One region of the Paenibacillus sp. 2003 genome, then DNA from elsewhere that is predicted to be linked to it. Evidence: a T-box and tRNA genes for the amino acid it is inferred to sense, from the RefSeq annotation. Region 1 holds a T-box; the other holds one or more tRNA genes.

Region 1 (10,846 bases):
TTGCCACTGCTTAGCCCGATCGTCCTGTTCAATATGATTATGCAGACGATTGGAGCATTCATGACGTTTGTACCTGCCTATATTATCTCCAAAGGAGAAGGCGGTCCAATGGACGGTACGATGTTGTACTCCCTGTATCTGTTCCGTCAGGCGTTTATGTTTAACAACATGGGTTATGCTTCGGCCATGGCTTGGGTCATGCTCATCATGATTGGTATACTCACGGTAGCTGTGTTCCTGACATCCAAGTACTGGGTGTTCTACGAATCTGAAGGAGGGAAGTAACGATGGTTTGGAGAAATGTAAAATGGCCCGTTTATCACCTGTTCGTTGCAGCTCTTGCCCTCCTGATGCTCTATCCCGTCCTATGGATGCTATTCAGTTCATTCAAGGAAAGCCGTACGATTTTCGTCACAGCGGATACCCTGTTTCCTGCGGAGTGGATCTGGAGCAACTATGTGGATGGCTGGAAAGGCACAGCTGGAAGACCGTTTATGGATTACATCACCAACTCACTTGTAATCGTGGTTATTTCCACGATCGGTGCCGTAATATCGTCATCGCTGATCGCTTTTGGTTTTGCCAGACTTAACTTCAAGGGACGTACATTCTGGTTCTCCTTGATGATGTTAACACTGATGTTGCCACATGACGTGGTATTGGTTCCTCAGTACATCATTTTCACGAAGCTCGGCTGGCTGAATACTATCTTGCCAATCGTTGTACCTACATTCTTCGGAATGCCGTTTTTCATCTTCCTGATGGTACAGTTCATTCGAACGATTCCGAAGGAGTTGGATGAGGCTGCAACCATCGATGGATGTAACAAATTCAGACTGTATATCCAGATTATTATGCCGCTGATCAAGTCTTCTCTGGCGACTGCAGCCATCTTCTCCTTCTACTGGAGATGGGAGGATCTGCTCGGTCCGGTATTGTACCTGAACTCGCCTGATAAATACACCGTGTCGATGGCGCTGAAAATGTTCCTGGATAGTGAATCTGCTTCCAACTGGGGCGCAATGTTCGCGATGTCCATCGTCAGTCTGGTTCCGGTTGTAGCTGTGTTCTTCATCTTCCAAAAACAAATTGTTCAAGGGATGAGCACCAGCGGATTGAAAGGATAAGCCAGATTACTGTATCTTCGCCCGAATGAACGTTTACGAAAGTTAACCAAGGAGGTTATCGCTTTTGAATAAAGCTCAGGGTAGTCAGGCCGTTGCCATGGGGGCAGCGGCAGAGGGCCAGGCAGTTTCCGTGACCAGCTGGAAGTTTAACTTTGGACCGGACTCGGGAAGAGCAGATGAGACAGAGGATTATCTGAAAGTAACTGCAACAACCGCATATGAGGAACGGGGAGGATACGGATTCGAGGCAGGATCTCTGGTGTATGAGAAACAACGCATCGGAGATGACGATGTGCCGGATCCCACGAAACAACATCATAACAATTCGGGGCAGACAACCATGTCTGCCCGATTGCGTTCAGGCTTCTGTATTCCGCTCAAAGCATCGTTCATCGTGGATGTTCCCGACGGAACCTACCAAGTATTACTTGTTGCAGGTGATGAGTTGGCTGAGACAGTGACCCGCGTGAAAGCTGGTGAAGGCAGGCTTGTACTGCCAACCATTCGCACACTTCCCGGACAATGCGCAGAGGTTAGATTCTCGGTTGTTGTTCGCGGCGGCAGACTTCGTCTGTCATTCTCCGGTCCTGCACCGAGAATTAATGCTTTGGAGATTACTCTTGCGAATCAGACCATGACCGTATTTCTTGCCGGGGATTCAACCGTAACAGATCAGCCGGAAAGTGGATATCCGTATTGCGGTTGGGGCCAGTTATTGCCAGCACAGTTCAAACATGATGTGGCAGTAGATAATCACGCTCAGTCAGGGCGCAGTTCCCGCAGCTTTATTAATGAAGGCAGATTAAGCGCCATTCTGGAGCGAATCAAGCCTGAAGATTTTCTGTTTATTCAATTTGGACATAACGATGAGAAGCCGGACCCTGAACGTGGGACGGACCCATTCACAACATATAAGGAATATTTAAAAAAGTATATCGATGCTGCACGCGAAGCCAAGGCTCGTCCAGTGCTCATAACCCCGGTGCATCGTCGCTATTTTGCGGATGATGGCACATTGACCGATACCCACGGCGATTATATCATCGCCGTGAGTGAGTTGGCGGAAGAGGAAGATGTTCCGCTGATCGATCTGGCTGAGCGCAGCCGTCTTCTATTCGAGCAGGCAGGCGTAGAAGGCACCAAGGACGACTTTATGTGGGTGCTGCCAGGCGAGTATGTGAACTTCCCCTCAGGCGTGGAGGATAACACGCATTTTCAGGAACGAGGCGCCCGTCGCCTTGCCCAACAGGTGGCACAAGCCATCCGTGAGTTGCAATTGCAACCGCTGCAGATGTATCTGCGGTAGGTTCATGCCTTTAATAATTAAGCGAGTTAATTAAATAACGAGCCAGCAAAGTTGCCCAGCGAGTAGCGAAGGCAATAAACTTTTAAAAAAACAGGTGAGCGTAGCAGCGGAGGAGGGCGGAATCGGGTAGAGGGAGCGAAGCGTCCGCCTTTGGAGCGGGATTTCCCCTGCTGAGGGGAAAGGAATAGAAATCCCGAGCCAACAGCGGCCTACAGCCGATCCGTCCGCCGAAGCGACTGCCCCGCGAGCCCACCAGATTTTTAACCTATATTGCAATCGCAAAAAAAGGAGGATGTATTTCAATGACACCTGACCAGACAGAATCAGGCACATCTGCCCGTAAGAATGTTTCAGCAGCTACAGGTCACACCTACTGGGTCATTCCGGATGGTTACATTCCCCCGGAGAGCCGAGGTACACTTGAGAGTCATGAGAGTATCTGTGTACTGAACACTAGTAGCACGGATGCGGAGCTGCACATCACGATTTACTTTGAAGACAGAGAACCACTCGAAGGTGTGGTCGCTGAAGTGCCAGCGAGAAGGACAAAGCATATTCGCACTGCATCGCTTCGCTCCGGAGAGCAGTCAATTCCGCCGGGCGTACCTTATGCGATTACGGTTTCGAGCAACATCCCCGTCATCATCCAGTACAGCCGTTTGGATACGACTCAGCCTGAATTGGCTTTGATGAGTGTTATGGCGTATCCGCTGACGTGATACGAAATGCAAGATAACCAGCAAGAGGTAGAAGAGAAAATGGCCAGTAACCTTGCATTCACACTGCAGGTGACTGGCCCTCTTTGTGTATTACTCAGTGTATTTGTACGTGCTGGCATTAAGGATTTTTACACGAACCTCCACTTTGCCAAGTTTGAATCGTTTGATGGGATCAGCCCGTTGCTGAACCTGTTCTTTCCACACTGCAAGGTCATGACGATACAGATGTTCAGCTAGGCCATAGGAATCAATTTTCCGTGATTTGTTTTTTTCGAATGTTGTCCGAATTTCGGATTCGATCTGTTTCTCGGCTGATTTCTCCATTGTGCGAGGAGATTGGTGGGAGCCGTTATCCTCGACAATGACACCTTTTACCGAAGTGATCAGGTCGAAAATGACCCCATTTCCTTCTTTCCTTGATGAAATTTTCGTATGCGGGTTATGGAGGCGAAGTGTGAGATCAGGAGTTTGGCCCCCGTTCTTATAAACGTACAGTGGGTACTGGTAGACACGATTATAATTTACGAATCGAGTACCATCTGCGTCCTCCCCTGCCACTTTCCCTTCACTTCTGCCATTTGAAATGACAAAAAATCCATCCGTTTTAACCAAGGGGGGAGCTTCATCTCCATTGAACCAGGTTTGGTTCTTGTTGGTGATCGAGGGTAATAGGATAACCGAAGCAGGCTCACGAATACCGTCAAGAAGCTGATGAAGACGGATGGGTTCGAAGGCAGAATGCTGCTTGTACAGCTTAATCGGTTCAAATAGCTCAATGGTCTGGGTAGATTGGTTCAGCAGGGCAGAGGGGGCAAGCACATCGGGTATGCTTTGTTCCGTGCCGTAGATCCATGGTGTATATCTCAGCTGACCCGAATGCAGCAGTGTGTTAAAAATATCCCCCAGCCGCCCGCTCAGGGCATTTTTCGATATAACAATCGCCTTTACATGGGTCCACAGTGTTTGTTGCTGTGAAGTTTGATAGAGGTCATTAATAGCCATACTTAAGGTTTTGCCTTCGCCTCGCCCAATCCAGATATCGCTTTCTTCCCGCGAAGTCGGACCTTCTTGCTTGGCGATACTGGAGAAATCGATTAGTTGGGCGTAAGCAATATACTTGTCATCCTTATAATCTATCCCTATTCCCGTAATAAAGTTAATGCTCTGGACCTCTTTGGAATCCCAGCACCCCGTCAGCATGATCAGACTGCTCATAAGCAAGCACACCAATTGAATCCATCTGCTCACGGACGTTTCCTCCGACGGGTAGAATCCTGAGTATGGAGTGCGGCCGGACGCTTGGTTCTCTTCATGGAAGGGTACATGGATACGGCTTGGGTGAAGTCGCCGGGAATATAGGGAGAGACGGGGGACAGATAGGAGACGCCATAACACTCCAAGGATACAAGGTGTACCAACAGGGCAAATAGTCCAAGCATGAAACCGAATAATCCAAGGAGGGAAGAAACAATAAGCATCCCGATTCGCACATGAGCAGTAGCCCCACTGAGTACCGTATTGACTAGAATATAGCTGGAGATAACTGAAATCGCTACCGTTACAATGATGGTAGGAGAAGTAATCCCGGCACGAATAGCTGCATCTCCAATAATGAGTCCGCCTACCACACTGACAGTTTGGCCCAAAGCACGAGGAAGTCTGCGGCCAGCTTCATTGAATAACTCGAACATAAAAATCATTAAAAAGGCTTCCAGTGTTACAGGCATGGGCAGCCCCATACGAGTACCAGCAATCGTTGCCAGAAGCGGGAGAGGGATCTGCTCCACATTAAAACTGGTGAGGCCGATATAGAATCCAGGAAAAAAGCAAGCAATCAGCAAACCGGAAATCCGCAGGATGCGTTCAAAAGTCACAATGAAGAAAGGAGTGTTCTCATCTTCCGGTGATTTCAATTGATTGAATAGTGTAGTTGGAGCGATGATCGCAACAGGTGAACCTTCAATCAGAACAGCAAAACGCCCATTTAAGAGCGAGTCCACGACATAGTCAGGTCGCTCTGTATTATCAGTGAGAGGAAAGATACTGCGAATGCCTCCCATAACTGCTCCTTCCATAACAGAAGTCCCAATAATACCATCAACTTCAATTTTATCTATATTTTCACGTGCTTCTTTTAGGATCTCCGGATTTATAATGTCTTTTACATACAATAGGCCAATAGAGGTTTGAGTTCGCCCACCTTTAACATATTTTTCATAGCACATGGAAGAGGTTTTCATCCGTTTACGAATGAGTGCGATATTTACACTCAGCTCTTCGGTAAATCCATCACGAGGCCCCTTAATGGAAGACTCAATGGCTGATTCTTCAGGGTTGCGTCCAGGAATGCTCGCAATATCCAAACTGCAGGATTGATCGCCGTTGCCGAAGATCAACAGCAGTTGTCCACTAAAAAGCAATAGATTTAATTGATCCGTATCTTGAAGGTCTTCTATTGGATTTAATGTTAAGCCCAGTTCTTTCGGATACACATCTTCTTCAAGCAGGGAATGTTCCTCGAGCCGGGGAATGATAAACTGATTGATTTGTTTGGCATCCGTCAGACCATCGCAATATAGCATAATGATCGGCATATCAGCTTCATCTTTTGCTGGAAAAGTTTGAATGACAACATCCGCGCAGGGGTTGAATTGCTCTTTCAAAGAGGCAAGCAGTGTTTCATGGGACGTGTTGTCAATCGTTGGGTACTCCATGATGTTTCCTCCTCTGATGGCGTGAGCTGATGAGTGCAACCGTTGTTGCGATTATAGCAAGTCCGCTAAGATAGATGAGATTGAACGGGAATATGTAATCGACAAGCAGCTTTTCGAATGTGATATCGTCTAGACGGTACAGCATGGAGAGTATAAATAGAACGGCTAAAGAGACACAACTGATCCTCCTTTTAGAGGTGCTCTTAATATCCCAAATTTCCACCACAATATACATGGCAAGACTAATCCGGGTAAACGAGCCGGCGAGCCATTGGTAGATGGAAAAGAAGTCAGTTTGCGCGATGTATTTGCCCAAGGAGGCTATCCGCCACTCTTCAAAAGCGGGATAACGCATTTTGGCAGCCTCAAAAGGATTAAATTCCACGATAGCACCAATGAGTGGCCCCAGTGTCAGACCTGCAATGACGAGTGCGAGCATCACGTATTGCCATGGACGAATCCTTTTGGAGAGATGAGGTTGTATGTACCACAAGAGCAGCAGCTCGAACATGCCTGCAAGGCTGTAAACCATGCCATGAAGCACGGGAGGCCAGCCATGTTCAAGTACAGGAAGCAGACGACTGTAATCCTTGTATTGGGTATTGACGATCGCAACATAGAAGCCAAGCAGTACAACGAGAGGGAGGACCAGTCCTGCTGTAAAAGCCAGCGAACGAATACCTTTATAGGCTGCATAGGCACAGAGCGACATGAGCGCAATGCTTGTAAAAAATACGGGTGTCTCCGTCAGGTAACTGGTTTTGGCCCATGTGGTCGTGTCATGCAGGGTGAAGTAAATCACGGACAAGAAAAAGAGGCTGTTCCCAATCCGGAAAAGAAAGCCGAGGGGCTTGCCCAGATGTGAAGTCAGCCATTCATGCAGGGTTTGATGCTGGAGAAAACGAGATACATAGGCAAGCATTAGGGAAAATACAAGGTAGGGACCTACGGATAGCAGGACCGAGATCCATGAATCCCTTTTGGCTGCACTCAATAGGGCGGGAATGATCAGCACGTGGCTAATCAGGCCGACGGATAACATAATTAACATCATGGCTTGCAAAAAAGAAGGTTGTCTAGGTTTCATGCTGAGGAGGCCCCTTTTCGCGATAGACTGTCCTCAGCAGTGTTAACGTGATTTGTGCGCTTCATACAGGCAAGCCTGCAGATCATGTGGTGCGTCCCATCCTGTAATTCGGACTCCATCTCTGTGTTTAGAGATCAAAATAACGAATACCCATGGCTTCTCGCACTTCAAGCATCGTTTCCCGCGCGACTTTGCGAGCCTGGCGGGTACCTTCGACAAGAATCTCTTTCACCTCGTCTACTCGCTGTTCATATTGATTTCGCCGTTCACGAAAAGGAGTAAGCAGATCGTTAATCGCACTGCCTGCGATCTGTTTGCAGTCTTTACATCCGATCGAACCCTGACTGCAACTGGCATGTATTTCGTCTACATTCTCCTTGCGGAAAAGCTGATGATAGGCAAAAACAGGGCAGATATCCGGGTGTCCTGGATCAGAACGATGGATGCGGGCAGGATCAGTCTTGGCCTTGATCAATTTGGCTTTTACATCTTCAGGACTTGCATTTAATGAGATCGCATTCCCCATGCTTTTGCTCATCTTACCAACGCCATCCAGTCCTCCAAGCCGCTCTCCGGTCAAAATGCGGGGTTCGGGGAGAATGGGAGCGTATAACTCGTTGAACCGGCGAACCAATTTTCGTGCTGTCTCAATGTGAGGAATCTGATCTTCCCCTGCCGGAACAAGGGTGGCTTTACAGAATGCAATATCAGCAGCCTGACTGACCGGATATCCAAGAAATCCGTAGTACAGGTCGGTATATCCGCGATCACGTGCTTCGCTCTTGATGGTCGGATTATGCCGGAGTGTATTGACGGTAACAAACATGGAGAAGATCACAGTCAATTCCGCAATTTCCGGAATCATGGATTGAATGAACAGGGTAGCTTTGTTCGGATCAATGCCTACGGCGAGGTAATCAAGCGTGACTTGATGAACACTATCTGCAATCAGGCCAGGTTGATCATAGTGGGTGGTGAGTGCCTGAACATCTGCCAGTAAAATATAGGTTTTGTACTCTTCCTGCAATTGTACCCGACTGCGCAGGCTGCCTACGTAATGGCCGAGATGAAGTTGTCCGGTAGTCCGATCTCCTGTCAAAATAATATCCTTGTTTTTGTTCATGGTTTATTCTCCTTTGGTTTTGTGATTTTTCAACATTGAGCTGTCGCCACCAGCCGTCTTCCACGACCATCACCTCCTTTCAGCCTGCAAAAAAATCAAAAAAGCTTCGTCTTTTATCCCATTCCCCGGTTGGGAACAGAATAAAGGACGAAGCTTGTGCCTCGCGGTGCCACCTTCATTGGCCACTCTGTTGCGGCCCACTTGAGGGATACGGATGAGGTATCTACCAGGAGCTCTTTTATGAGCTTCCATGCCTATCGATATCCTGTCCATGGATAACGGCTGGACATGCCGCCTCGCCTACTGAAAGTGTGTATTCCTAGGAAAGGATACAGACTTTGTTCAACTTGGAACTCCGAAGCCCATTTCCACATATCCGATGCACCGACTCCCACCAGCCGCCGGCTCTCTGTAGCATCCTGACATATGTACTTCTCTTCATCATCGCGGATAACAAATGTTTACAATTTCCAGAATTATATCACGCTTTGATTCCACTGACCAGCCTATGTTTGCGACCGCTCATATTGGTGCCAAGCACACCAGCGATAATCAACAATGCACCAATATAGTGGTAGCTACCCACTGGTTCATGCAGTATCCATGCACCTCCTACGATGGAGATGAGTGTGGACAGGTTGCTGAATACACTCATTTGGGAAGCCTCCAGATGAGTCAGGGCATAACTCGCGAGCAGGGTGGAGATCATGGTGGAGAGGATCGCCAGATAAGCAAGGGCACCCAGATAGGATGTATCTCCAAGTGGTTTGATGTAGTCCATCATGGAACCGCTGGAAGCGTGTCGGATCAGTGAAGCGGCGTTAAACACAATACAACCAACCATCAGCGTGACCCATGTTAATTCCATGGGTTTATACTTCTGGGTTAATGGTCTCGCAAGTACACCATAACCTGCAAAACAGACCGTGGATAACAGCAATAATGCAATGCCCTTCAGGTTACCCACTGACACGCCATTTCCTTGCATCATGAAAATAAAAACGACTCCAGCGACAGACAGAAGCAGGAACAGCTTTTGTGTGGTGGATGTGCGCTCCTTCAGGAAAACTGAAGCGAGAACGAGTGTGAATACAGGGGCCATAGCCTGAATAATACCGGCTTCCGATGAGTTGGAAGATACGAGTCCAAAGGCTTGAAAGGCAAAAAATAAGACGGGAGATAACAGCCCCAGTGGAATGATTCTCCACAGATCACGAAGGCTAAGTCGGATTTTGATCCAACCAAAAATGACAGGAATGCTGACAACGATCAGCGACAGGGCGAATCGGTGGGCAAGCACATCAATGGGATGTGCAACAGTGACAGTCATTTTAACAAATAGAAAAGATAAACCGATAATAGCCGCGTACAATACAGCTGCGATATAAGCGTACCCCCGAGTGTGTGTTGTGTTCATAAAAGCTCCTCCAATACAGTAGTCATAGTGCTTTATCTTTCATTATCCTGAAATATGTCAGGTTCGAGGCACGTGCTGGCCTTATTCAATATACTGCCAGGTGCATCGTGCTACAATAGATAAAAGCATGAACTGTAGCGGTACAATTGTGGGAGAGGGGTGGGTGCAGTGAGGAAATACGAAGTGATTGCCGAAGCATTAAAGCAGTGGATTCAGGAACAGATGCAACAGCAGGATCGTCACCAGTGGGCAGATAAGGGCATCCGTCTTCCAGCCGTTCGAGTTGTAGCAGAACAATATCAATGCAGTGTAAGCACGGCTATTCGTGCATATGAGTGGCTGGAACAGCGGCATTTGGTGTATGCCATACCTCAATCCGGTTATTATGCCGTACAGAACGGGACAGGTGCTCAGGACATGGACTGGCAGGGAGCGTTGGACTTTGCTTCAGCTGCACCCGATCCAAGGGTGTTCCCTTATGCAGACTTTCGTCACTGTGTAGATCAGGCGATGGAGAAGAAGCAAGCAGAGTTATTTATGTATGGCACGGATCAGGGATTACCTTCGCTTATTCTGCTGTTGCAGAAGCAGTTTGCGGATTATCAGGTGTTTGCGAGAACAGAGCAGTTCTTTATCACATCAGGTGTGCAACAGGCACTGGCTGTACTTGCATTGATGCCTTTTCCCAATGGAAAGAGAAAAGTATTGCTTGAACTACCGACCTATCACAATATGCCCTCGCTACTGAGTGGATTGAATGTGCCGATTGCCGGTGTGAGACGTGCCCTGAATGGGCTGGACTGGGCATCGCTTGAACGTCAGTTCGCTGAGGAAGATATCAAGTTTTTCTATGTCATGCCGCGCTTTCACAATCCGATTGGCACATCGTTGACTGCTGCTGAGAAAAAGAAACTGATCCGGCTTGCACAGCGGTACGATGTCTATCTGGTAGAGGACGATTATCTGGCTGATCTGGAGGACAATACGAAACAGGACCCGCTATGGTCCTATGATACCGAAGGCCGGGTCATCTATCTGAAGAGTTACTCCAAAATTTTGTTTCCAGGTCTCCGCATTGGTGTAGCTGTTCTGCCCTCACCACTAATTCAATCTTTTGGGGCTTACAAAAAAATGCTCGATATCGACACTTCCGTTCTGTCTCAAGCTGCTCTGGAGATCTATGTCCACAGCGGAATGTTTGCTCATCACAGGAAAGTGATTCGTAACCGCTATGCTGCCCGGATGAACACGGTGCATGAGCAACTGGACACATATCCAGACTTTGCTCCATTTATGGAGGCTCCTCGAACAGGAGGGGAGCATACCGTATTACCTTTGGCGGGTGATATGCCG
Region 2 (10,846 bases), on a different contig from region 1:
GACATGGAACTTGACTGTCTTAATGCCGATGATCAGATCATCAGCGATGTCCTGATTCGATTTGCCTTTAGCCAGCAACCGGAGCACATCCATTTCACGGTCCGTCAATTCATCATGCAAAGGAGCTGCTGCCTGTGGCTGTCGGAATCGATTCATCATTTTCGAAGCCACCTGTGACTCCAGAACGGATTGCCCGCGAGCTGCTGCGCGAATCGCATCTGCCACTTCATTGGCTCTTGATGTTTTCAAAAGATAACTGAATGCGCCTGCTTCAATGACAGGATACATTTTTTCATCATCCAGGTAACTGGTCAATACGATGACTTTGCACTCCGGATACATTTTAAGTACCTGACGAGTAGCCTCAATGCCATCCATGCCTTCCATAACCAGATCCATCAGAACAACATCAGGCTTATACTCCTGTGCAAGCCGAATGCCTTCCTCTCCACTACCTGCTTCACCAACAACTTCAATTCCATCTTCGGTATCCAGCACCGCTGCAAGACCAATACGTACCATCTCATGATCATCCACGAGCAATACTTTGATCGACGTTTCCGTCTCCGTTTCGACTTCCGGTTCCATTGACATGTTCTTCCTCACTTTCATCGTTCATCAAAGGTATCGTAATCTCAATCCGCGTTCCCTTACCAGGCGCTGTTACAAATTGTATGGCTCCACCAATCTCCGTAACACGTTCACGCATGTTAGCCAGACCGTAGGAAGCCTGTTTATTCTCATCCAGATCGAAGCCTTGCCCATCATCACGAATCAATACCCGGATCGCATCAGTACGGCGCTGGATCCGTATCTCCATTTTTTCCGCTTTTGCATGTCGTAACGTATTGGACATAGCCTCCTGAACGATTCGAAACAGATGATTCTCGATGCCTTTGATCAGATCAATGTCTTCGTCCATTTCGAGCACAATGTCCATAGGTACTTTTGTTTTCAGTTCCATCACCAGATCACGCAGACCTTGTTCGAGATGTTTACCCTCCAGATAAACTGGCCGCAGATGTAACAGTAACGCACGCATCTCGGACTGAGCTACCGAAGCCATTTCCTCAATCAAAGCCACCTGCCGCTGAGCACGTTCAAAATCCTTCTCCATCTTCCGTCCAACGGCCGTTGCTGTCATGGATATCGCGAACAATTGCTGCGATACCGCATCATGCAGTTCCCGTGCCAAACGTTGCCGCTCTTCCACAATAGCCGTAATTCTGGATTGTTCAGCAAGCTGTGCATTATGAGTAGACAATCGCTGGAGCGAAGATACCTGATCTTCCCACTTTTTGCCGATTCGTCCGAGTTGCTCACTTAGACGACCCACATCATCATCGCCCAGATCAGGTACAGTGCGTGATAGAGAGCCCTTCTCCCACAGTAGAAGCGTTTCCCGCAGCAGTTCGAGCCGGCGTTTAACCCGGTAACTCTGATAGAACCCAAAGACCGCACCAATCCCAATGAGAAGTAGCAATAGAGCCAGACCCGATTGAATCAGATGCCGCCAGCCTGCAAACGGAGCAAGATAACCATATGTAAACAATACATACAAAATAACAGCGAGCACAATGAAAACCAGGAGGATCCCTTCACCCATACTTCGGGTTACCATGTCGGTATGTCGTTTTGTCTTCATCGGGGTCTCCTCCTTCTCTTCATCTATTTTACTACGGATTACTGATGCTTAGGTCGCCAACAATATAAGAAATGACAAATTTTGCTTTATGTTCACTGGATTCATATCCAGGCGTTCTCCATACTAATTTGTTCATCATGCCGTTATCTTGTTCTCCAAGAAGATTAATCCGACCAAAAAGAACCGATGCTTCAATCTCCACACCATAATCTTCTGGTAGCGTAAGGCGAACATTACCCATAACTCCTTGCAGCAGCACAATCGTTTGTTTCTCCTCCGGAATCGAAAGAGATAGATCGGCGTTAACCTCACCTATGGCATGCCACAGACTCATACTACGTAACGTCCAGGATGATTGATCCCAGTAGTAACGAGCCATGAAATTCTGTTTCTTCATAACGCCTTCGTCCAGATGAATCTTTTTGTTTTTCGAATAAAAGTAAGCTAAAGAAGCAAGTACAATCAAAAATACAATCATTAAATTATCCAGCAATAACAGTGCCGCACCAATGCCAAGATACCGATGACCTTTGCGGGTATCCCCATTTCGGACTTGAAGCATTCCAACCGTTAACAGAATCAGTGCGGCAGCGGTCAGGAAGTTAATATTGTCATTCAATAACATCATTGTGCCAATAATCATAATGACAACTGCAAGCCATTTACTCTTTTGATTCATCCCCGCCGCACCTCCTCTGTAAGTTAATCTCTCTTTATTCAACGGAAAAGCCATATCAGGCACTGAAGTCCTGTATGGCTTAACTTTTGTTCTACCAACCGTACATTATACACGATTTATAGAATATCATATTGTCCACTAAGCGAACAGTTATTCTTTTGAAGTTCCGTTCGCTTCATTCTTGGAACCATTGCCCATTTTGTTTTTGAGGGCTTGTAATTGCTGATCCACTTTGAATTGTTTTTCCACATCTACAGGATTCGTGTACGTGGATGATGTGTTGCGATAAGGTGCACGAGCTACGTCAGCTTCAGCTTCCAGCTGCATGATTTTCTCTTCCATGCGGTGGAATCCAAGGGATGCGCCGCCACTTTCGATCGAATGCAAGCTGTTGATGGAAGACATTTGTTTTTTAGCTTTTGCCATTTGTGCACGGGATACAAGTTCATTACGTTTGTTACGCATTTTGTAGAACTCATCTTTCATATCATGCAACTGTTGCAACAGATCTTTTGCTTGTGCTTCGGACTGTGCATGCAGTTCGCTGTACTCCGTAATTTTTTGATCAAAGTAGATTTTCTCTTCCAGCAATTTGCGTGCTACTTCTTCCTGACCGTTGGCCAGAGCAGCTTCTGCTTGGGACTCACGTTGTACCGAAGTACGCTCTGCTTCATCCAAACGTTGTTTCATGCGACGTTCATTCGCCATTTGTTTGGCAACTGTTACCTCTGCCTCATGAATCTCAGCCTCCATATCACGCAAGTACTGGTTCAACATTACAATCGGGTCCTCTACTTTATCCAACATATCATTTACCGATGCTTTCGTCATATCCTTAATCCGTTTAAATACTCCCATTTTACTTTTCTCCCTTCTCGTAACGAGATAATTTTTGGCGAAGCTCTTCAACTTCTTTTTTCAGTGCTTTTTTCTCGATATCTTTCATCATGGAGTCAAGCTCACTTTCTTGTGGTGCACCTGCTCCGTAGGCGTTGTTGTCATAAGAACGGGGACCAGATTGAGGTCTGCCGTTGAATCCAGGGCCGGGACCGAAGTTACCAGGACCTTGTTGGTTGTGATTATTTTGAAAAGGACCTCTTGGTGGCTGATGATCATAGTTGTTGTATCCTCTGCCAGGACCAGGGCCTGGGCCCGGACCGTAGCCATATGGATCATAAGGCGGATACGGTTCTTTTGGTACCACGAGTGCTGCAATAAAGTATATTAACAACGACGTGCCGCCAGTTACGAAGATACTGATAACAAAGATGATACGCAGCAGGGTGGAATCCATTCCGATGGTTTCGGAAATTCCGCCGCACAAGCCGGTTAACATCCGGTCACGCGTTGAGCGGTATAATTTGCTCATGTGCTTGCTCCTTTCGTTTACTTGTATCCTCTTACGTTGGAATCATAAGCATATGGATCAACGTGATTGGATTCCTTGGGTACCACCAATGCAGCGATGAAGTAGATCAACAATGATGTACCTCCCGTAGCGAAAATACTGATGAAGAAAATGATACGTAGCAGCGTGGTACTCAATCCGAGATTTTCAGAAATGCCGCCGATCAAACCTGTTAGCATTCGATTACGCGCCGAGCGGTATAATTTACTCATGTGACTACTCCTTTCTGTCATTGTTCAATTTCTGTCTTAAGCGTTCCAGTTCCTTATCCAGCGTAGAGGATGACATGCTGCCAGTCACTCCTGAACCATCTTGATTCATCCGCCGGATATCGCGGAGACTCTGTGCTTCATATTCGAGATCAGAGACTTGATCATCCAGTCGGTTAAACATACGGGGTACATTCTGACCGTTGTGATTGCCTCTCTGGTTCATACGTTGCTGTAACTGAATCGTCTGCATACGAGCGTAGTAATATTGGCGTTTGCTGTATACATTCTGATACTCAACCTTAAGCTGGTCGATCTGTTCATCCAGCTCCTGTAATGCCGCATAACTTTGTGCATACAATTCATTGTACTGTTCCATTTTTTCCTCGTGGAGGATTTTCTCCTGCAAGGCCAGCTTAGCGAGATGTTCTTCCCCTGCTTTCAGAGCCATGGAAGCCTGTTCTTCCCGTTTGTTCACCATACCTGCTGCCTGATCGGCTTGTTGTTTCATTTGTCTGGTATGGCTTGCATATTGATGACGAAGTTTCTCGGCTTCACCGATGTCTTGGCGGGTCGAGACCAGGAACTGATCAATCAGTTTGACTGGGTCCTGACTTTGCTCCAAATGTTCGTTCAGATTGGCTACGGTAATATCCCGCATTCGACGAAATACACTCATTATGTTCTGTCCCTCCTTTTCATAATCGTGAAAGCTTAGTACCGACCACTACGACTGCGGTTATTGCTTAGCATTGAGATACCAAAGATGATTAACCCGATCGCGATGATCGGTCCGATCAACCATGCCAGTTTACCCATCAGTGAGATGATACCGATGATGAGAACAATCCAGCCAAGCATCACATTCCCTCGTTTAACTCCGTAGTATCCCAGTGCAATCATCAGGACCGGAATCAGATAACCCATTAAGTGTCCAAGAAGTGGAGTTAACTTTCCGAAGAGGAGTAGTGCACCCAGCGCAATCAATACAATCGCCCAGCCATTTCCCTTATTCAATCTCATAATTGTTGTTCACCGCCCTTTCCATTCGTTCATTTTAATGTGTTGAGTCATTTGTTCGTTTGTTTCTTGTTTTTTTGTTTCCGTGTTTCTTGTTTAACCTTATGTCCTTATTCTAGGGGATTCCGCGACTTTTCAAAACAGACCGTGGACGGTTTTTCATCCTAGACTGAGGTCGGGGATCTAGTTGGACCTTTGACTGTCCCTATATAAGACCAACGTTCCACCTAAGCTGAATATCACTCCAGATACCTTCTCTTACCCGTATTCAGGCTACCCTTTAGCCGATACCGACCTGTAGAGAGAATGATGTCCATGTCTCTATTTACGTTCACACTGCAATTTCGTTTCTCATGATTCCGTATTGGATAGTCAGTCCAAGCCGCTTCTCTAGCCTTTTCTGCAAGATCATCTATCAGCAATTCCTTATCTCTGCTCCTATACCCTCTCAAAAAAAATTACTTTTTTATCCAAATAAACAAAATTTAGATTGTTCTATATGTAAGCGTTTACTAAAATAGAAAGTGTTACTATTCTAATGTCAGGGGTGGAACTGAAACTGTGCGACCAATCAGCTATCTCCATAAAATGATCATCTTCGGAATCCTGTTAAGCACCCTGCCCATTTTGTTAACGGGAATTGCCGCATTTATCTATTCATCGAACCAAACTGAGCTGCATCGTACACAGGCCAACAGACAGTTGCTGGAACAAATGCAATCCAACGTAGAACACAAACTCGCTACAGTCAGTTATATGCTTGATCAGGCCGTTCGCTCTCCAGTAACCCTCCGTTCTCTGTCTGCTTCTTCTTCACTAGAAGGGAAAGGGCCTTTGCTTGCCGACAAGCTACAGAGTGAATTTAAGAATATGAGGTCATGGGAACCTTTGCTGGATATTACCCTGGTGAATCAATCACAGAATTGGCTTATTGATCATGCCGGATTATATCGTAATACGGATTTTCCACTGGCTCTTCCCATGAAGGAATTGATATCGGATACGCTAACCTCTGGATGGCAGCTCTCCCCTTCATCGGTGTTCAGTAATGATGAGCGTTCACCCGGTACAGGCTGTATTTATCATATTGCCCTTGCGAGGTCTATTCCGAATCTGAATACGTCTTCCGATGTTGCCCTGATTGCGGGAATCCCTGCATGTTCTTTGCAAAATACACTAGGAGAAGCCTCCTTAGGCAATGCTGCCTCAGGACTGATCATTTTGAATCGGGAACAACGTATCTTGGTCCACCCCGATCCTGTATACATTGGACAACCGTTGTCTGCCATTGGATTACAGGATCGGGATACGGAAGCCAACATAACCAAACTATCACCCATTACATTTTCAACAGGCTTTGAAAAACGGGAAGTTAAGATCGCCGATACACATTATTCTCTGACGTATAGCCCTTCTACCTTAAAAGGATGGACTTATGTTCTAATCTCACCTACCAATATTCTGACACAAGAATATATCGATATCGGATTACACACCTTGTATATCAGTATCTTCTTACTTTTACTTTCATTATTACTCGCTTGGCTCGGCTCCAATCGAATGCATATCCCGATTCGTAAACTTTTAACCCAACTTGGTGACAACCACCTGTCCAAAGAAGGAAACACGGTAGCTCAGCAATCACCACCATTTTCTGATGAGTTCGAACAGATCAGAGCAGGGGTCTCACAACTATCTGCCTCTCGCTCGCAATTAGAGAACACACTTAATATGCATCTGTTGCAGATTCGCACTCATTTTATGATGAATCTGTTCCAGGGCAAGATCCCTGTTCATACTCTTTATGACACCCTGAATGAATATGGCTACACGCATCAGGTTCGGGAATGGCAACAAATTGCTGTTATTACACTACAGGCCGATCTCGTTAATCATACAAAATATAGTGCTAGTGATCGTGACCTCTTATTATTCGCTATTCAAAATATATTGGAGGAAACGGTTGTGCATAACCAACAATTGCTTCCCATTGTGCTGGAACATACGGTAGTCACGGTGATTGGCACCGTTGAACAGGATCATTTTATTTTTTCACAGCAGCTATATGTATTAACAGACCAGTTACAACAACAGATGGATAAGATTCTAACTCTTCAAGTCAGTATAGGATTCAGCCAGCCGCACAGCTCTCTATATCACATCCCTCAAGCTTACACAGAAGCCATGGAGGCATTGAGGCATCGGATGAAGCTGGGAACAGGCATTATTTTTCAATATGAGAACATAGATCATTACGCTCCCACTTGGCCCATGACCTACCCGGAATCATTGGAATACTCATTGATCCAAGCTATTCAAAATGCGGACGAAGTCCAGGCCTCTGCTCTTCTGAAACAACTGCTTGAAGTGATCTTTGGTATGGAGGTTACACCGGAGGAGTATGAGGTGGCTCTTACGAGGCTACTCACGCATATTTTGCAAATGACTCATGAATCCGGCATACGACTCGGACAGATCTCCCAAGGTCGTGGCTCGATGTTTCATGAACTTCATGGTTTGCAGTACGCTGCTGAAGTTGAAGATTGGTTTAACCATCAAGTCATCTTGCCCGTCATCCAGGTTTTTAAAGCAAGACAGTATGCCCAGTATCAGCATATATCAGAGAAGATGATTGCCATGATTCATCAAGATTATGATAAGGATCTGTCGCTTGAGGAATGTGCCATGAAGCTTCACTACAATGCAAACTACTTAAGTAGTGTTTTCCGCAAAGAGACCGGCTGTGCATTTAGTGAATATCTGACCAAGTACCGATTTAATATTGCTAAAAAATGGCTGGACGAAAGTGATCTAACCGTTAAAGATATCGCAGCACGACTTCGGTACAACAATCCGCAAAACTTTATCAGATCATTCCGTAAATGGGAAGGAATTACCCCCGGCCAGTATCGGGAGCGTAAGCAGAAGTGTCGAACCGAAATTAGAAAAGGAGCACGATTGTAAGTCGTACTCCTTCGGACAGCTCGTCCACTTCTCCATATGGCTCCCCGAACAGGGCTCGGAGCCTGTGACAACTCGATTAACCGTCGAGTGCTCTCCCACTTGAAATATCAGGGAATATGCTTCAGAGATCATTCTCTGAAAACTAGGTCTGTGTTTGTTTCGTTGTCTCGAACATCTCTAAATAAACGAGGGTCTGGTTCAAAGGATCGATGAATTAGTGGCTTCAAAAAAGAGGGAGCACATAACCTGCTCCCTTCACTTAAAACTTTACTTCTACAATCTTAACATCATATGTTTCAACCGTTCATCTTTTTGCGCAGTGTTGTGATGCTTCCTAGTGTCATCTTAGACGTTAGACTACATTGTCCGTCTCAATTCCTGATTATCAGTACACTTGCCAAGCTTATGCGATTTATCGCTTATCCTTAGTGCGAACTGTTTTCATATTTGGCTGTTCAAGTTGAATTAGAATTTTACCAAACCTTGCTCCACGTGAGAAGGTCACCGTACTATCCCTGTACGTATCCCAAATGTACTTCTCAGCCAATCTGAGGGAATCTTCATCCGATGGTAACTCATACGTATTAAGCCATTCTGGCAGCTTCTCGATAATCTCTTCCACCGGTACTTCAAATGAGTTAACTTCTCTCGTAATAATCATCGTATAAGAATACCCCTTCAAATACAGCAACTGTTGGATATACCCCATATCACCGGCCTTGTATGAAGAAGTTACTCCCAGTACATCCTTAAGTTCATCCATTAGTGTGTGTTCATTCTGTCCCGCCATAGTACTTATATATACATACTTCCGGGCACAATTGATCGCCTGCTCAATCGTTTCCCAATCCGACATTGCCGGACACATGGATGCAAATGCAAAGTCATATTTCTTCTCCCAACCCTTATCCTTAATGGAGATTTCTTCATATCGTTCGTTTACGATTTCTATTTTGGATTCCAGAGCTGAAGGTATCGTCTCTTTCATAAGGGAGACAAGCAACTCAGAAGGCTCAACTGCGGTCACACTTGCCCCCTTTTCCGCAAAAGGAATGGTAAATATGCCTGAGGCGGCTCCAATGTCCAAAATAGATAACCCTGCAAACTCCACACCCTGGTTCTCGATCCAGCCCATGATGCGCTCAGAACGCTGCTTTCCTTCTTCAGTGAACGACTGTACATGATAATCCCTTGCCCACCGCTCAAAAGCTTCTTCTGTATTAAAGAAGGCGCTTTGTTTCTTATATTTTGAACTTCTCGGACGATTCTTCCATGCCTCATCCCATACAGAAAGATCAAATAACAAACCGGTATCCGATTCATTTTTTCCATTAGTCACTCTACTTCACTCCTCTATATTAAAGACTTTACTTATCTACAATATACTGAATATAATCATACGTCAAACTTTATTAACGTCCATCTTTTCTTATTCTACATTTTCTTACTGCGCATAAATCGTTTCACATAAAATAAAAATAGCCCTACACATTGCATAAGCAACATGTAGGGCTATTCAATATACCGGCGAGAGGACTCGAACCTCCACGGTTTCCCACTCGATTTTGAGTCGAGCGCGTCTGCCATTCCGCCACGCCGGCATATGCTGGAGGCGCCACCCAGATTCGAACTGGGGATAAAGCTTTTGCAGAGCTGTGCCTTACCACTTGGCTATGGCGCCATATTTTGGAGCGGACGACGGGAATCGAACCCGCGACCCTCGCCTTGGCAAGGCGATGCTCTACCGCTGAGCCACGTCCGCATAATGGCTGGGGATATAGGATTTGAACCTATGCATGACGGAGTCAAAGTCCGTTGCCTTACCGCTTGGCTAATCCCCAATAAAAAATGAAAAAACAAAGGGGCGATCGAGGGGAATTGAACCCCCGAATGCCGGATCCACAAACCGGTGCGTTAACCACTTCGCCACGATCGCCACAAAAGGTTAATTTCTAAAAATTAATTGGCAGGGGCAGCAGGAATTGAACCCACACCAACGGTTTTGGAGACCGTTGTTCTACCTTTAAACTATGCCCCTAAAAACTGGTGGAGGATGATGGATTCGAACCACCGAACCCGTACGGGAGCAGATTTACAGTCTGATGCGTTTGGCCACTTCGCTAATCCTCCAGGATTACATGGTGCCGGCGAGAGGACTTGAACCCCCAACCTACTGATTACAAGTCAGTTGCTCTACCAGTTGAGCTACACCGGCATATTAAATTGTTTTAAAAATGGTGGCTCGGGACGGAATCGAACCGCCGACACGAGGATTTTCAGTCCTCTGCTCTACCGACTGAGCTACCGAGCCATAATAAAGTCTAATCTTAATTCCTTACACTTTATATAGGGCATCAGTGCCATACAGCAGATGTAGTGAACAGTTTGCCTCATGTAAAGATTAAATGGCGGAACCGACGGGATTCGAACCCGCGATCTCCTGCGTGACAGGCAGGCATGTTAGGCCAACTACACCACGGTTCCAGATCACTTTCTCAAAGGAAAGTATAATTGCGGGGGCAGGATTTGAACCTGCGGCCTTCGGGTTATGAGCCCGACGAGCTACCGGGCTGCTCCACCCCGCGTCGTTATAAATTTTATATGGTGGAGGCTGAGGGGATCGAACCCCCGACCCTCTGCTTGTAAGGCAGATGCTCTCCCAGCTGAGCTAAGCCTCCGAACAACACATTTATGATCATATCATAATCTTGTTGTAAAAATCAACTTCTTTTTTTGAAGTTAATATGACCCGTAGGGGATTCGAACCCCTGTTACCTCCGTGAAAGGGAGGTGTCTTAACCCCTTGACCAACGGGCCTTATTATTATGGCGGAGAGAGAGGGATTCGAACCCTCGAGACGCTTGTGACGCCTACACGATTTCCAATCGTGCTCCTTCGGCCAGCTCGGACACCTCTCCATA

Evidence for each region. The T-box of region 1 lies ahead of trpS (tryptophan--tRNA ligase). A T-box ahead of a tRNA ligase gene usually reads a tRNA of that ligase, here a tRNA-Trp.
Region 2: it has a tRNA-Trp gene. The T-box ahead of trpS (tryptophan--tRNA ligase) is inferred to sense a tRNA for this amino acid. The anticodon was not compared.

Annotation. Positions count from the first base shown of each region.
Region 1 covers NZ_JAVDTB010000013.1:23,958-34,803, reverse strand. The annotation lists gene J2X75_RS28545 (carbohydrate ABC transporter permease) at 1-285, shown strand, start outside; gene J2X75_RS28540 (carbohydrate ABC transporter permease) at 288-1,127, shown strand; gene J2X75_RS28535 (rhamnogalacturonan acetylesterase) at 1,225-2,433, shown strand; gene J2X75_RS28530 (sensory rhodopsin transducer) at 2,736-3,152, shown strand; gene J2X75_RS28525 (Ger(x)C family spore germination protein) at 3,243-4,400, opposite strand; gene J2X75_RS28520 (spore germination protein) at 4,397-5,866, opposite strand; gene J2X75_RS28515 (GerAB/ArcD/ProY family transporter) at 5,847-6,953, opposite strand; gene trpS (tryptophan--tRNA ligase) at 7,081-8,076, opposite strand; T-box leader at 8,217-8,530, opposite strand; gene J2X75_RS28505 (DMT family transporter) at 8,558-9,493, opposite strand; gene J2X75_RS28500 (aminotransferase-like domain-containing protein) at 9,716-10,846, shown strand, end outside.
Region 2 covers NZ_JAVDTB010000005.1:330,804-341,649, forward strand. The annotation lists gene J2X75_RS21600 (response regulator transcription factor) at 1-588, opposite strand, end outside; gene J2X75_RS21605 (sensor histidine kinase) at 530-1,645, opposite strand; gene liaF (cell wall-active antibiotics response protein LiaF) at 1,677-2,324, opposite strand; gene J2X75_RS21615 (PspA/IM30 family protein) at 2,475-3,182, opposite strand; gene J2X75_RS21620 (PspC domain-containing protein) at 3,184-3,693, opposite strand; gene J2X75_RS21625 (PspC domain-containing protein) at 3,711-3,944, opposite strand; gene J2X75_RS21630 (PspA/IM30 family protein) at 3,949-4,620, opposite strand; gene J2X75_RS21635 (LiaF transmembrane domain-containing protein) at 4,656-4,964, opposite strand; gene J2X75_RS21640 (helix-turn-helix domain-containing protein) at 5,523-7,925, shown strand; tRNA gene J2X75_RS21645 (tRNA-Asn) at 7,963-8,039, opposite strand; gene J2X75_RS21650 (class I SAM-dependent methyltransferase) at 8,338-9,264, opposite strand; tRNA gene J2X75_RS21655 (tRNA-Leu) at 9,448-9,526, opposite strand; tRNA gene J2X75_RS21660 (tRNA-Cys) at 9,533-9,606, opposite strand; tRNA gene J2X75_RS21665 (tRNA-Gly) at 9,613-9,687, opposite strand; tRNA gene J2X75_RS21670 (tRNA-Gln) at 9,692-9,766, opposite strand; tRNA gene J2X75_RS21675 (tRNA-His) at 9,789-9,861, opposite strand; tRNA gene J2X75_RS21680 (tRNA-Trp) at 9,890-9,963, opposite strand; tRNA gene J2X75_RS21685 (tRNA-Tyr) at 9,970-10,055, opposite strand; tRNA gene J2X75_RS21690 (tRNA-Thr) at 10,065-10,140, opposite strand; tRNA gene J2X75_RS21695 (tRNA-Phe) at 10,161-10,236, opposite strand; tRNA gene J2X75_RS21700 (tRNA-Asp) at 10,332-10,409, opposite strand; tRNA gene J2X75_RS21705 (tRNA-Met) at 10,437-10,510, opposite strand; tRNA gene J2X75_RS21710 (tRNA-Val) at 10,528-10,603, opposite strand; tRNA gene J2X75_RS21715 (tRNA-Glu) at 10,671-10,742, opposite strand; tRNA gene J2X75_RS21720 (tRNA-Ser) at 10,752-10,843, opposite strand.